DNA from 2 places in the Labrys monachus genome. Region 1 is predicted to be linked to the other one. Evidence: predicted binding sites of a transcription regulator. Region 1 holds the regulator's gene; the other holds the start of a gene.
What was found. The regulator PhoB, encoded in region 1, activates phosphate uptake and scavenging genes when phosphate is short. The targets are predictions, from matches to a motif close to TGTCATNNANCTGTCAT.
Positions count from the first base shown of each region.

Region 2: phnC (phosphonate ABC transporter ATP-binding protein) is a predicted target of PhoB. The motif match lies at 2,781-2,797, and genes of this name have one in related genera.

Region 1 covers NZ_JAUSVK010000001.1:2,447,072-2,452,297, forward strand. Annotated here, with positions in the region: gene J3R73_RS11030 (DEAD/DEAH box helicase) at 1-167, shown strand, start outside; gene J3R73_RS11035 (RNA-binding S4 domain-containing protein) at 171-461, shown strand; gene J3R73_RS11040 (RrF2 family transcriptional regulator) at 554-1,000, shown strand; gene J3R73_RS11045 (aldo/keto reductase) at 1,089-2,042, shown strand; gene phoB (phosphate regulon transcriptional regulator PhoB) at 2,151-2,852, opposite strand; gene phoU (phosphate signaling complex protein PhoU) at 2,956-3,675, opposite strand; gene pstB (phosphate ABC transporter ATP-binding protein PstB) at 3,735-4,550, opposite strand; gene pstA (phosphate ABC transporter permease PstA) at 4,559-5,226, opposite strand, start outside.
Region 2 covers NZ_JAUSVK010000001.1:4,863,797-4,869,022, forward strand. Annotated here, with positions in the region: gene J3R73_RS22220 (BtaA family protein) at 1-647, shown strand, start outside; gene J3R73_RS22225 (class I SAM-dependent methyltransferase) at 644-1,312, shown strand; gene J3R73_RS22230 (MaoC family dehydratase) at 1,561-2,043, opposite strand; gene J3R73_RS22235 (MaoC family dehydratase) at 2,040-2,495, opposite strand; gene phnC (phosphonate ABC transporter ATP-binding protein) at 2,867-3,688, shown strand; gene phnD (phosphonate ABC transporter substrate-binding protein) at 3,755-4,690, shown strand; gene phnE (phosphonate ABC transporter, permease protein PhnE) at 4,785-5,226, shown strand, end outside.

The DNA of each region.
Region 1 (5,226 bases):
GCCCGGACCGCGACCGCGGCGATCGGGGCGGCGACCGCCCGCGCAACTGGTCGAGCGACGCCAAGCCGCAGGGGCGCGACAATCGTGCGCCGGACCCCAATTCGCCCTTCGCCAAGCTGCTGGCTCTCAAGGAGCAGATGCAGAATGGCAGGCCGGACAAGAAGTAGCGCATGACGTCCACGAGCCAGGATCGTCTTCGGATCGACAAATGGCTCTGGCGTGTGCGCGTCGCCAAGACGCGCACATCGGCCGCGAAACTGGTGGCGGACGGCTATGTCCGCATCAACGGGACCAAGACCGATTCGCCCGCCAAGACGGTGAAGGCGGGCGACGTGCTGACGATCGCCCTCGAACGCACCGTGCGCGTCTATCGCGTGCTCGAACTGGGCGGGCGGCGCGGCCCGGCGGCGGAGGCGCAGGCTTTATACGAGGACCTTTCGCCCGAGCCGCCGCAGGGGTGAGGCAGGCATGGGTGCTCGACAATCCGTATATTCATACCATATTGAACCGATGATCCGCGACGCCTTCAGCGGCGGAGAATATCAGGGCGGCCATGCTGACCAACAAGGGTAAATACGGACTCAAGGCTCTGGCGCATCTGGCCGGCCTGCCGACCGGCGAGACGGCGCAGAGCCAGGAGATCGCGGAAGCCAACCAGATCCCCAAGAAATTCCTCGACGCGATCCTCGGCGAGCTGCGGGTCGCCGGGATCGTCCGCAGCAAGAAGGGCAAGGGCGGCGGCTATATGCTGGCGCGCGACGCCAGCCAGATCAGCGTCGGCAACGCCATCCGCGTGCTGGACGGGCCGCTCGCCCCGATCGCCTGCGCCAGCCGCACCGCCTATCAGCCTTGCACCGACTGCCCGGATGTTCCAAGCTGCACGGTGCGCCTGCTGATGCAGAAGGTGCGCGACATATCCTCCAATCTCCTCGACAACACCTCCGTCGAGGAAATGCGCCAGGCCGCTCTCGGCGAACAGGCGCTGAGCTACTCGATCTGACGGTCAATCCGGTCATTTACGCGGCGATCTGAGGCAGGGGCGGCACTGCGCGTCCCGACCTGTTTGCCTGGAACTACGGAGAGCATTGATGGAAAAGCGTGCAATTGGACGATCCGATCTGATGGTGGCCCCGCTCGGGCTGGGCGGCAACGTCTTCGGCTGGAGCGCGGACGAGAAGGCCTCGTTCGCGGTTCTCGATGCCTTCGTCGATGCGGGCTTCAATCTCGTCGACACCGCCGACGTCTATTCGGCCTGGGCCCCCGGCAACCAGGGCGGCGAGTCGGAGACGGTGATCGGCAAATGGATGAAGGAGCGCGGCAACCGCGATGCGATCGTGCTGACCACCAAGGTCGGCTCGGAAATGGGCCCGGGCAAGAAGGGCCTGTCCCGCAGCTATATCACCAGCGCCGTCGAGGCATCGCTGCGCCGCCTGCAGACCGACTATATCGACCTCTATCTCTCCCATTGGGAGGATCCCGAGACGCCGCTGGAAGAGACGCTCGGCATCTACGCCGATCTGGTCAAGGCCGGCAAGGTCAGGGTGATCGGCAATTCCAACCACAGCGCCAACACGATGTTCAAGGCGCTGGCGATCAGCGCCAAGGAAGGCTGGCCGCGGTTCGAGAACCTGCAGACGCATTACAATCTCTATGACCGCGCCGGCTACGAGGCCGAGCTGGAGCCGTTCTGCCTCAAGAACGAGATCGGCGTGACCAGCTATTTCTCGCTCGCCAAGGGCTTCCTGTCGGGCAAATATCGCTCGGAAGCCGATTTCTCCAAGAGCGCGGCCCGTGGCGGCGGCATGGCCGACTACCTCAACGAGCGCGGCCTGCGCATCCTCGACGCGCTCGACGCCGTGGCGAAGGCCAAGGGGGCGACGCCCGCGCAGATCGCCATCGCCTGGCTGATCGCCCGGCCCGGCCTCGTCGCGCCGATCGCCAGCGCCACCAGCGTCGCCCAGCTCGGCGATCTCATCGCCGCGACCGCCCTGTCCCTCAACGGCGCGGAAATCGAGCAGCTCAACAAGGCGAGCGCCTATTGAAGGCGCCGGGGGATCACCGCGCGTGCGACGGAGGGCCGGTCTCCGGCCTTCCAGTCGACCGGTGATCGCCGACGCCCCGCGGATTGTCGCCCGCGGGGCGCCGCACCATCAGTTCTGCTTGGAAAAGGTCTCGTCGAACGAATAGCCCGCGCCGCGGACGGTGCGGATGGGATCGATCTCGCGCGTGCGGTTCATCGCCTTGCGCAGGCGCCCGACATGCACGTCGACGGTGCGCTCGTCGATATAGACGTCACGGCCCCATACGCTGTCGAGCAGTTGCTCGCGGGCGAAGACGCGGCCGGGCGCCTGCATCAGGAATTCGAGCAGGCGAAATTCGGTCGGCCCGAGCCGGATCTCGCGCGTGCCGCGATGGACCCGCTTGGTCTCGCGGTCGAGGGAGATGTCGCCAGCCTTCAGGAGCGAGGCGACGTGATCGGGCTTGGCGCGGCGCAGCAGGGCGCGGACGCGGGCCGACAGCTCGGGCACCGAGAAGGGCTTCACCACATAGTCGTCGGCACCGGTGGCGAGCCCCCGGACGCGCTCGGTCTCTTCGCCGCGCGCCGTGAGCATGATCACCGGCAGCCGCTCCGTCTCCGGGCGCATGCGGATGCGGCGGCACAGTTCGATGCCGGACAGGCCCGGCAGCATCCAGTCGAGCAGCACCAGATCGGGGATGCTTTCGCGAAGGCGGATCTCCGCCTCGTCGCCGCGCGCCACGCTGTCGACCTCGTAGCCCTCGGCTTCGAGATTGTAGCGCAGCAGCAGCGTCAACGCTTCTTCGTCTTCGACGATCAGAACCTTGGCAGGCATAGGCCTCCCCCAGCATTGGCTCCGGAGGGCCGCCCGGCCGTCCGGAGGGGATTTGCGATGAAAGAGGGACCGGCGGCCGGCGGCCGGTTACCGCCTCCCGCCTTCACTTGACGGGAATGGGCAGGTCGACCAGCGAGGTGCTGGTGTCGTTCTTCGGGCGTTCGCCGGCCGGCGATTCGCCGGTGACGAGATAATGCACGGTTTCCGCGATGTTGGTGGCGTGGTCGCCGATCCGCTCGATGTTCTTGGCGCAGAACAGCAGATGGGTGCAGAAGCCGATATTGCGCGGATCCTCCATCATGTAGGTCAGCAATTCGCGGAAGAGCGAGGTGTACATCGCGTCGATCTCGCCGTCGGAGCGCCAGACGGACAGGGCCTCCTCGACATTGCGCTGGGCGAAGGCGTCGAGAACCTGCTTGAGCTGCTCGAGCACCAGATCGGCCATGTGATCGAAGCCGCCGAACAGCTGCACCGGCTGCATGTGGCCGTTGATGGCGACCACGCGCTTGGCGACGTTCTTGCCGAGATCGCCGATGCGCTCGAGGTCGTTGGCCACGCGCAGGGCCGAGACGATCTCGCGCAGGTCGAGGGCGAGGGGGCCGCGCTTGGCAATGACGAGGATGGCGCGGTCCTCGACCTGACGCTGCAGCCGGTCGATGCTGAGATCGAGCTCGATCACGGCCTGCGCCCGCAGGGTGTCCCGCTTGAGCAAGGCCTCGACGCTGTCGGCTACGCTCTTTTCGGCATAGCCGCCCATTTCGGCGATCATGTTGCGCAGTTCCCGCAATTCCTGATCGAAGGACGTAACGATGTGGTCGGACATGCCGCTCTCCCAATGTCGTGTGTCGGTGCCGGCGGCCCGCCGGCCCGGCCGGTTGCCGGTCAGCCGAAGCGGCCCGTGATGTAATCCTGCGTGCGGCTGTCGTCGGGCCTGGTGAAGATCTTGTTGGTCGGCCCGGCTTCGATGAGATTGCCGAGATAGAAGAACGCCGTCACGTCGGCGCAGCGTGCGGCCTGCTGCATGTTGTGCGTGACGATGACGATGGTGAAATCCCGCTTCAACTCGTCGATCAGCTCTTCGATCTTGGCGGTCGAGATCGGATCGAGGGCGGAGGTCGGCTCGTCAAGAAGGACCACTTCCGGCTTCACCGCGATGGTGCGGGCGATGCACAGGCGCTGCTGCTGGCCGCCGGACAGGCCGAGCGCCGACGTGTTGAGCCGGTCCTTGACCTCGTTCCAGAGGGCGGCCTTGGTCAGGCACCACTCCACGCGCTTGTCCATATCGGCCTTGCCGATACTCTCGTGCAGGCGCACGCCGAAGGCGATATTGTCATAGATCGACATCGGGAAGGGCGTCGGCTTCTGGAACACCATGCCGATGCGCGCCCGCAGCACGGCGGGGTCGATTTCCTTGCCGATGACGTTCTGGCCGTCGAGCAGCACCTTTCCCTCGGCGCGCTGGCCCGGATAGAGATCATACATCCGGTTGAGGACGCGCAGGAGGGTCGACTTGCCGCAACCCGACGGGCCGATCATGGCGGTGACACGGCGTTCGCCCATGTCGAGATTGATGCCCTTGAGCGCATGCTTGTCGCCGTAGAAGAAGTCGAGGGCTTCGACCTTGAGCTTGATCGCTGCATTCGGATCGAGGGCGGGACGGTCGGCAACCGCAATCGAGGCGTTGGAAGAAGAGGACATGGGAGCACTCATTTCTTGGGGGCGAGCACGACGCGGGTGATGATGTTCAGGGCCAGGACGCCGGCAGTGATGAGGAGCGCGCCGGCCCAGGCGATCGAGACCTGCGCCGGATCCGGCACCTGGGCGAGCTGGTTGATGGCGGCCGGAAGGCTTGGGAAAGCCTGGCCGAGATCGAATGTCAGGTTCGGGTTGCCGAAGGCGGTGAAGAGCAGCGGGGCGGTCTCGCCGGCGGCGCGGGCCAGCGAGAGCAGGATGCCCGTCACGATGCCCGTGCGGGCCGCCCGCCACGTCACCGATACGATCACCTTCCACATCGGCGCGCCCAGGGCGAAGGCGGCCTCGCGCAGGCCGATCGGCACCAGCGACAGCATGTCCTCCGTGGTGCGGACGACGACCGGCATGATGATGATGGCAAGCGCCACGACGCCCGACCAGCCGGAGAACCCGCCGGTCGGCACCACCACCATCTGGTAGACGAACAGGCCGATCAGGATCGAGGGGGCCGAGAGCAGGATGTCGTTGATGAAGCGCACCGCCGCGGCGAAGCGGCTGCCGCGTCCGGCCTCGGCCAGATAGGTGCCGGCCATGATGCCGATCGGCGCGCCGATCACCAGAGCGAGGGCCACCATCAGAAGGCTGCCGACGATGGCGTTGAGCAGGCCGCCGTCGGAAATGG
Region 2 (5,226 bases), 2.4 Mb from region 1:
GCGTGCTGTTCGACGAACGCATCGCCCCGCTCTTCGACCGTCCGCACATCAAATGGCTCACCCGCCGGCGCGCCTCGCTCTACGGCCTCGGCATTCCGCCGGCGCAGTACGAGGCCCTGGCGAGCGCCGCGGGCGAAGGCGAGGGCATCGCCGCCGTGCTGCGCGAACGCCTCGAGCGCCTCGCCTGCGACTTCGACCTGCGCCAGAACTATTTCGCCTGGCAGGCCTTCGGGCGCGGCTACAAGCCGGAGGGCGACGGGCCGGTGCCGCCTTATCTGGAACGGAGCGCCTTCGAAACCATCCGCTCCCGCGCCGACCGCATCGAGGTGCGCCACGTCAATCTGATCGACCATCTCAAGGCCCAGCCCGAGGCCAGCCTCGACGCCTATGTGCTGCTCGATGCGCAGGACTGGATGACCGACGTCATCCTAACCAAGCTGTGGACCGAGATCACCCGCACGGCCCGTCCGGGTGCGCGCGTCATCTTCCGCACCGCCGCCGAGGAAAGCCTGCTCCCCGGCCGCATCCCCGACGACATCCTGGCCCGCTGGTTCTACGATCGCGAGCGCTGCCGCGAGCTGACCGCACGCGACCGCTCGGCCATCTATGGCGGCTTCCACCTCTACCAGCTGCGGACAATCCATTGAGCGCGCACCACCATTCCCCGGCGGCGGAGGACGCCGCCGAGGCGATGAACCGGAACTACCGGTACCAGCGCCACATCTACGATCTGACGCGCAAATACTACCTGCTGGGCCGCGACCGGCTGATCGCCTCGATCAAGCCGGGCAAGGATGACGCCATCCTCGAGATCGGCTGCGGCACCGGCCGCAATCTGGTGGCGGTGGCGCGGCGCTATCCGCAGTCCCCGCTCTACGGATTCGACATCTCGACGGCGATGCTGGAAACGGCACGCCGCTCCCTGGCCCGCCGCGGCCTCGCCCGCATCGCGCTCGCCCAGGCCGACGCCACGCGCTTCGAGGCGGGCGAGATCGGCCGGCCCGGCTTCGAGCGCATCTACATCTCCTACACGCTGTCGATGATCCCGGACTGGCGGGCCGTACTGGAACGCGCCGTCGCCGGGCTGACGCCGGGCGGCCGGCTGCTCATCGTGGATTTCGGCCAGCAGGAGCGCCTGCCGGCCTGGTTCAAGCGGCTGCTGTTCGCCTGGCTCGCCCGCTACCACGTCCATCCGATCGCGGCCCTGCCGGCAGCGCTGGCGGAACTCGCCCGGCACCATGGCTGCCGGCTCGACTGCCGCTCGATCCATCGCGGCTACGCCGTCTATGCCGAGCTCGAACGCCCGCGCTAGCGCCCCGGCACCACGGGCGTCCCGCCCCTATGCGCTGAGATAAGGCGATTTTTGGCCTGTGACGGTTCAGGATTTATCATTGCCGAGTTTGTCCCGGCAATCCCACTGGGCCGCCTGCCCTCAGTCGGGACGAAGGCTGAATACCCGGGACAAGCCCGGGTAGGACAATATTGCGCCTCTTCCTCTTAATCTTGGCGCGTAGCGGCGCGACGCCTCCTCTTCTCCAAACCGCCTGCTATTGGGGGAAGCTATGCCGCCCTGCGGCGCCTGCCCCAGAACACCACGCCGTCGAACTGGAACGCGCGCTGGCCGTGCTGGTTGTCGGCCGAGCCGAGCATCGAGACGATGCCCCATTCCGGCCGCGAAGCGCTCTCCTTCTTGCCGGTGATCTCGACGCGGTAGCGCAGCGTATCGCCGGGCCGCACCGGTTTCGCCCAGACCATGTTGCGGAAGCCCGGCGAGGGGCCGAGCGTCACCACCGGCTCGCCGGCTGCCCTGGCGCGGGCGATCATCTCGCTCTGATAGGCGACCTGGAGCTTCATCCACACCGAGGCGACGTGCCAGCCGGAAGCGATCAGGCCGCCATAGAGGCTGGCCGCGGCCGCAGCCTCGTCGACATGGAAGGGCTGCGGGTCATAGGCACGGGCAAAGCGCTTGATGCCTTCCGCGGTGAAGGTGAAGGAGCCGAGTTCGCTCACGTCGCCGGCGGCGACATCCTCGAAGAAATTCATGCCGCGCGCCTCCCGAACATGATGGAGCACGCCTGCGTCATCACCACGGCCTCGCCATCGGCGAGAAGCTCGAACAGGAACTTGACGAGCCCCATCTCCGGCCGGCTCTTCGAGGCGCGGGAATCGAGCGTGGTGCGCCGCACGCTCAGCACCGCGCCGGGGCGCAGCGGCGCGAGCCATTTGACCTCGTCGATGCCGGGGGCTCCCATCGACGTCGCGTCGAGCAGGAAGCCGTCGCAATTGAGGCGCATCATGATGGCGCAGGCATGCCATCCCGAGGCCGCCAGCCCTCCCAGCAGCGATGTCTCCGCCGCCGTCTCGTCGAGATGAAAGGGTTGGGGATCGTATTCCCCGGCAAATTCGAGGATCGCCTCCCGCGTCAGCGTATAGCTGCCATAGGTGACGGTCTCGCCGGTGGGAAAGTCTTCGAAATGGAGCATCGCGGCGGTCATGGCCTCAAACGTCCTGCGATCCGACGGATCGGCAGATCGCAGGACGCATCGAAACAAAGAGCAGGAGCAACCGCGTTTCCGCGGAAGCCGGGTTTGCGCCACCATGGACCGATTGCGGGCGAGACGGCAAGAGGCGCGCTGCGCGATGGCGGCCCCTTCGCGCTGGCGTCGGCAATCCCGGAGTCCTTTCAGCGACTTGCGGCCGGCCCTTGATGGCCCACGCGATGTGCGCCGCGCTTCTGAGGCTTCGATTCAACTTGAAGTTCGAGACGCTCGGCGTCGATGCGTCGTCAAAACATCATGGAACCGACATGGCGTCGTAATTTGGCAAGCGTACCGATTTCGCGCTGCAACAGCGAGAGAGGTCAGGCATGCTGGCTATCGAGGGCGTTTCCCGGCGTTTCAGCGGCAAGTCGGCCGTGTCCGACGTGAATCTCGACATCGCGGCCGGCAGCTTCGTGGGCGTGATCGGGCGATCGGGCGCCGGCAAATCGACTCTCCTGCGCATGCTGAACCGGCTGGTCGACCCATCGGAAGGCAGGATCGGCTTCGACGGCCTCGACGTCACGGCGCTGCGCGGCCAGGCTCTGCGGGACTGGCGTGCGCGCTGTGCCATGATCTTCCAGCAGTTCAACCTGATCGGCCGCCTCGATGTCCTCACCAATGTGATGATGGGCCGGCTCAACAAGATCTCCACGACGAATGCCCTGCTGCAACGGTGGAGCCGCGAGGATCGGGCGATGGCCCTGTCGGCGCTCGAGCAGTTCGACATCGCCAACCTCGCCGCGCAGCGCGCCGACAGCCTGTCCGGCGGCCAGCAGCAGCGTGTCGCCATCGCCCGCGCCCTGATGCAGGAGCCGTCGATCATCCTGGCCGACGAGCCCATCGCCTCGCTCGATCCGCGCAACACCAAGGTCGTGATGGATGCGCTCCTGCGCATCAACAGGCATTTCGGCATCACGGTCATCTGCAACCTCCATTCGCTCGACCTCGCCCGCAGCTATTGCGACCGGCTGGTCGGCATGTCGGCCGGACGGATCGTGTTCGACGCCACGCCCGAAGCCCTCACCGCCTCGGCGGCCCGCGAGCTCTACGGCCTCGAAGCCGGCGAGGTGATGGATGCCGAAATTGCGCCGCCGGCTGCCGCCTCGTCCGGAACCGGGTGGGTTCGCCCCGCTCGAACCGCCGCCTGAGATTCGAGCCGTCGAGGCTGTCCTCGACGAGCCCTCGATACCGTTCAACCCGCCAGGAGAAAGCCCATGCTTTCGCGCCGCATGCTGCTCGGCCTCGCCGCTGCCGCCTTCACCGCCGTCGCCCAGGGGCCGGCTCACGCCCAGGACTGGAAGGCCTCCTATCCGGAACTGACGCTGGCCGTCATCCCGGCCGAGAACGCCTCGACCACCGTCGACCGCTACCAGCCGCTGGCCGACTACCTCGCCAAGCAGGTCGGCGTTCCCGTCAAGCTCAACGTCGCCAGCGACTATGCCGCGGTGATCGAGGCGCAGCGCGCCGGCTTCGCGCAGATCGCCTATTACGGGCCGGCGTCCTATGCCCGCGCCGTGATCACCGGCGTCGCCACCGAACCGGTTGCGGTCGCCCGCCATTCCAACGGCCTCACCGGCTACTATTCGGTGCTCTATGTGAAGGCGGAGAGCCCCTATAAGAGCATCGCCGACCTCAAGGGCAAGAAGCTCGCTCTGGTCGACCCGAACTCGACCTCGGGCAACAATGCCCCCCGCTTCTACCTTCACCAGCAGGGATACGAGGTCGATTCCTTCTTCGGCTCGACCGTCTATGCCGGCAGCCACGACAATGCCGTGCTGGCGCTCGCCCAGGGCACGGCCGACGCCGCGGTGAACGCCTGGAATTCGGAAGACGATTCCAACCTGACGCGCATGCTCAGCCGCAACATCCTCAAGAACGACGACGGTTCGGTGATGAAGAAGTCGGACTTCCGCATCCTCTTCAAGTCCGGCTTCCTGCCCGAAGGGCCCTACGCGGTCCTCTCCTCGCTGCCCGGCGACCTCAAGCAGAAGATCACCGCGGCGCTCACCCAGATGAGCAAGAACGACAAGGTCGATTTCGACAAGCTGTCGGACGGCAAGGACCTCGAACTCGCCCCGATCACCGCCAAGGACTACCAGGGCATCATCGACATGGTGAAGTTCAACGACGCCCAGCGCCGGACGCAGTAACGCTCGACACGGAGCGCCGACACCCCTGTCCACAGGCGGCAAGGGAGCGGGTCGATCGGTGGTCGCCCCTCCCATCGCGCTTGTCCCGGTGCGCATGGTCGCCCTGTCCGCCCTCTTCCTTTTCGGGGATTTCGACGCGGAGCCTCTCTTGCCGGCCATCCACCAACTGCCCGAGGCTCAGTCGAGGGCGCTGCTGCACACCTATCGCGATGCGGTTGCGGCCAAGCGGCGCAAGGCGTGGCTGGGGTTCGTCGTCGTCGCCGTCCTCTATGCGCTGGCGGCCCGGGCCGCCGACGTCAGGCCCGGGGCTTTCTTCGCCCATATCGACAATTTCACCAGCTATATCGTCCGCATCCTGCCCCATCTGACGCTGTCCAACTTCGCCGGGGACATGGCGAGCTGGTACTGGAATTTCGGCAAGTGGCTGCTTCTGCTCGGCGACACCCTGCTCGCGGCCTATGTCGGCACGCTTCTCGGTGCCGTCGGCGCCTTCCTCCTGTGCTTCGCCGCGTCGGCCAACCTGACGTCCAGCCGCA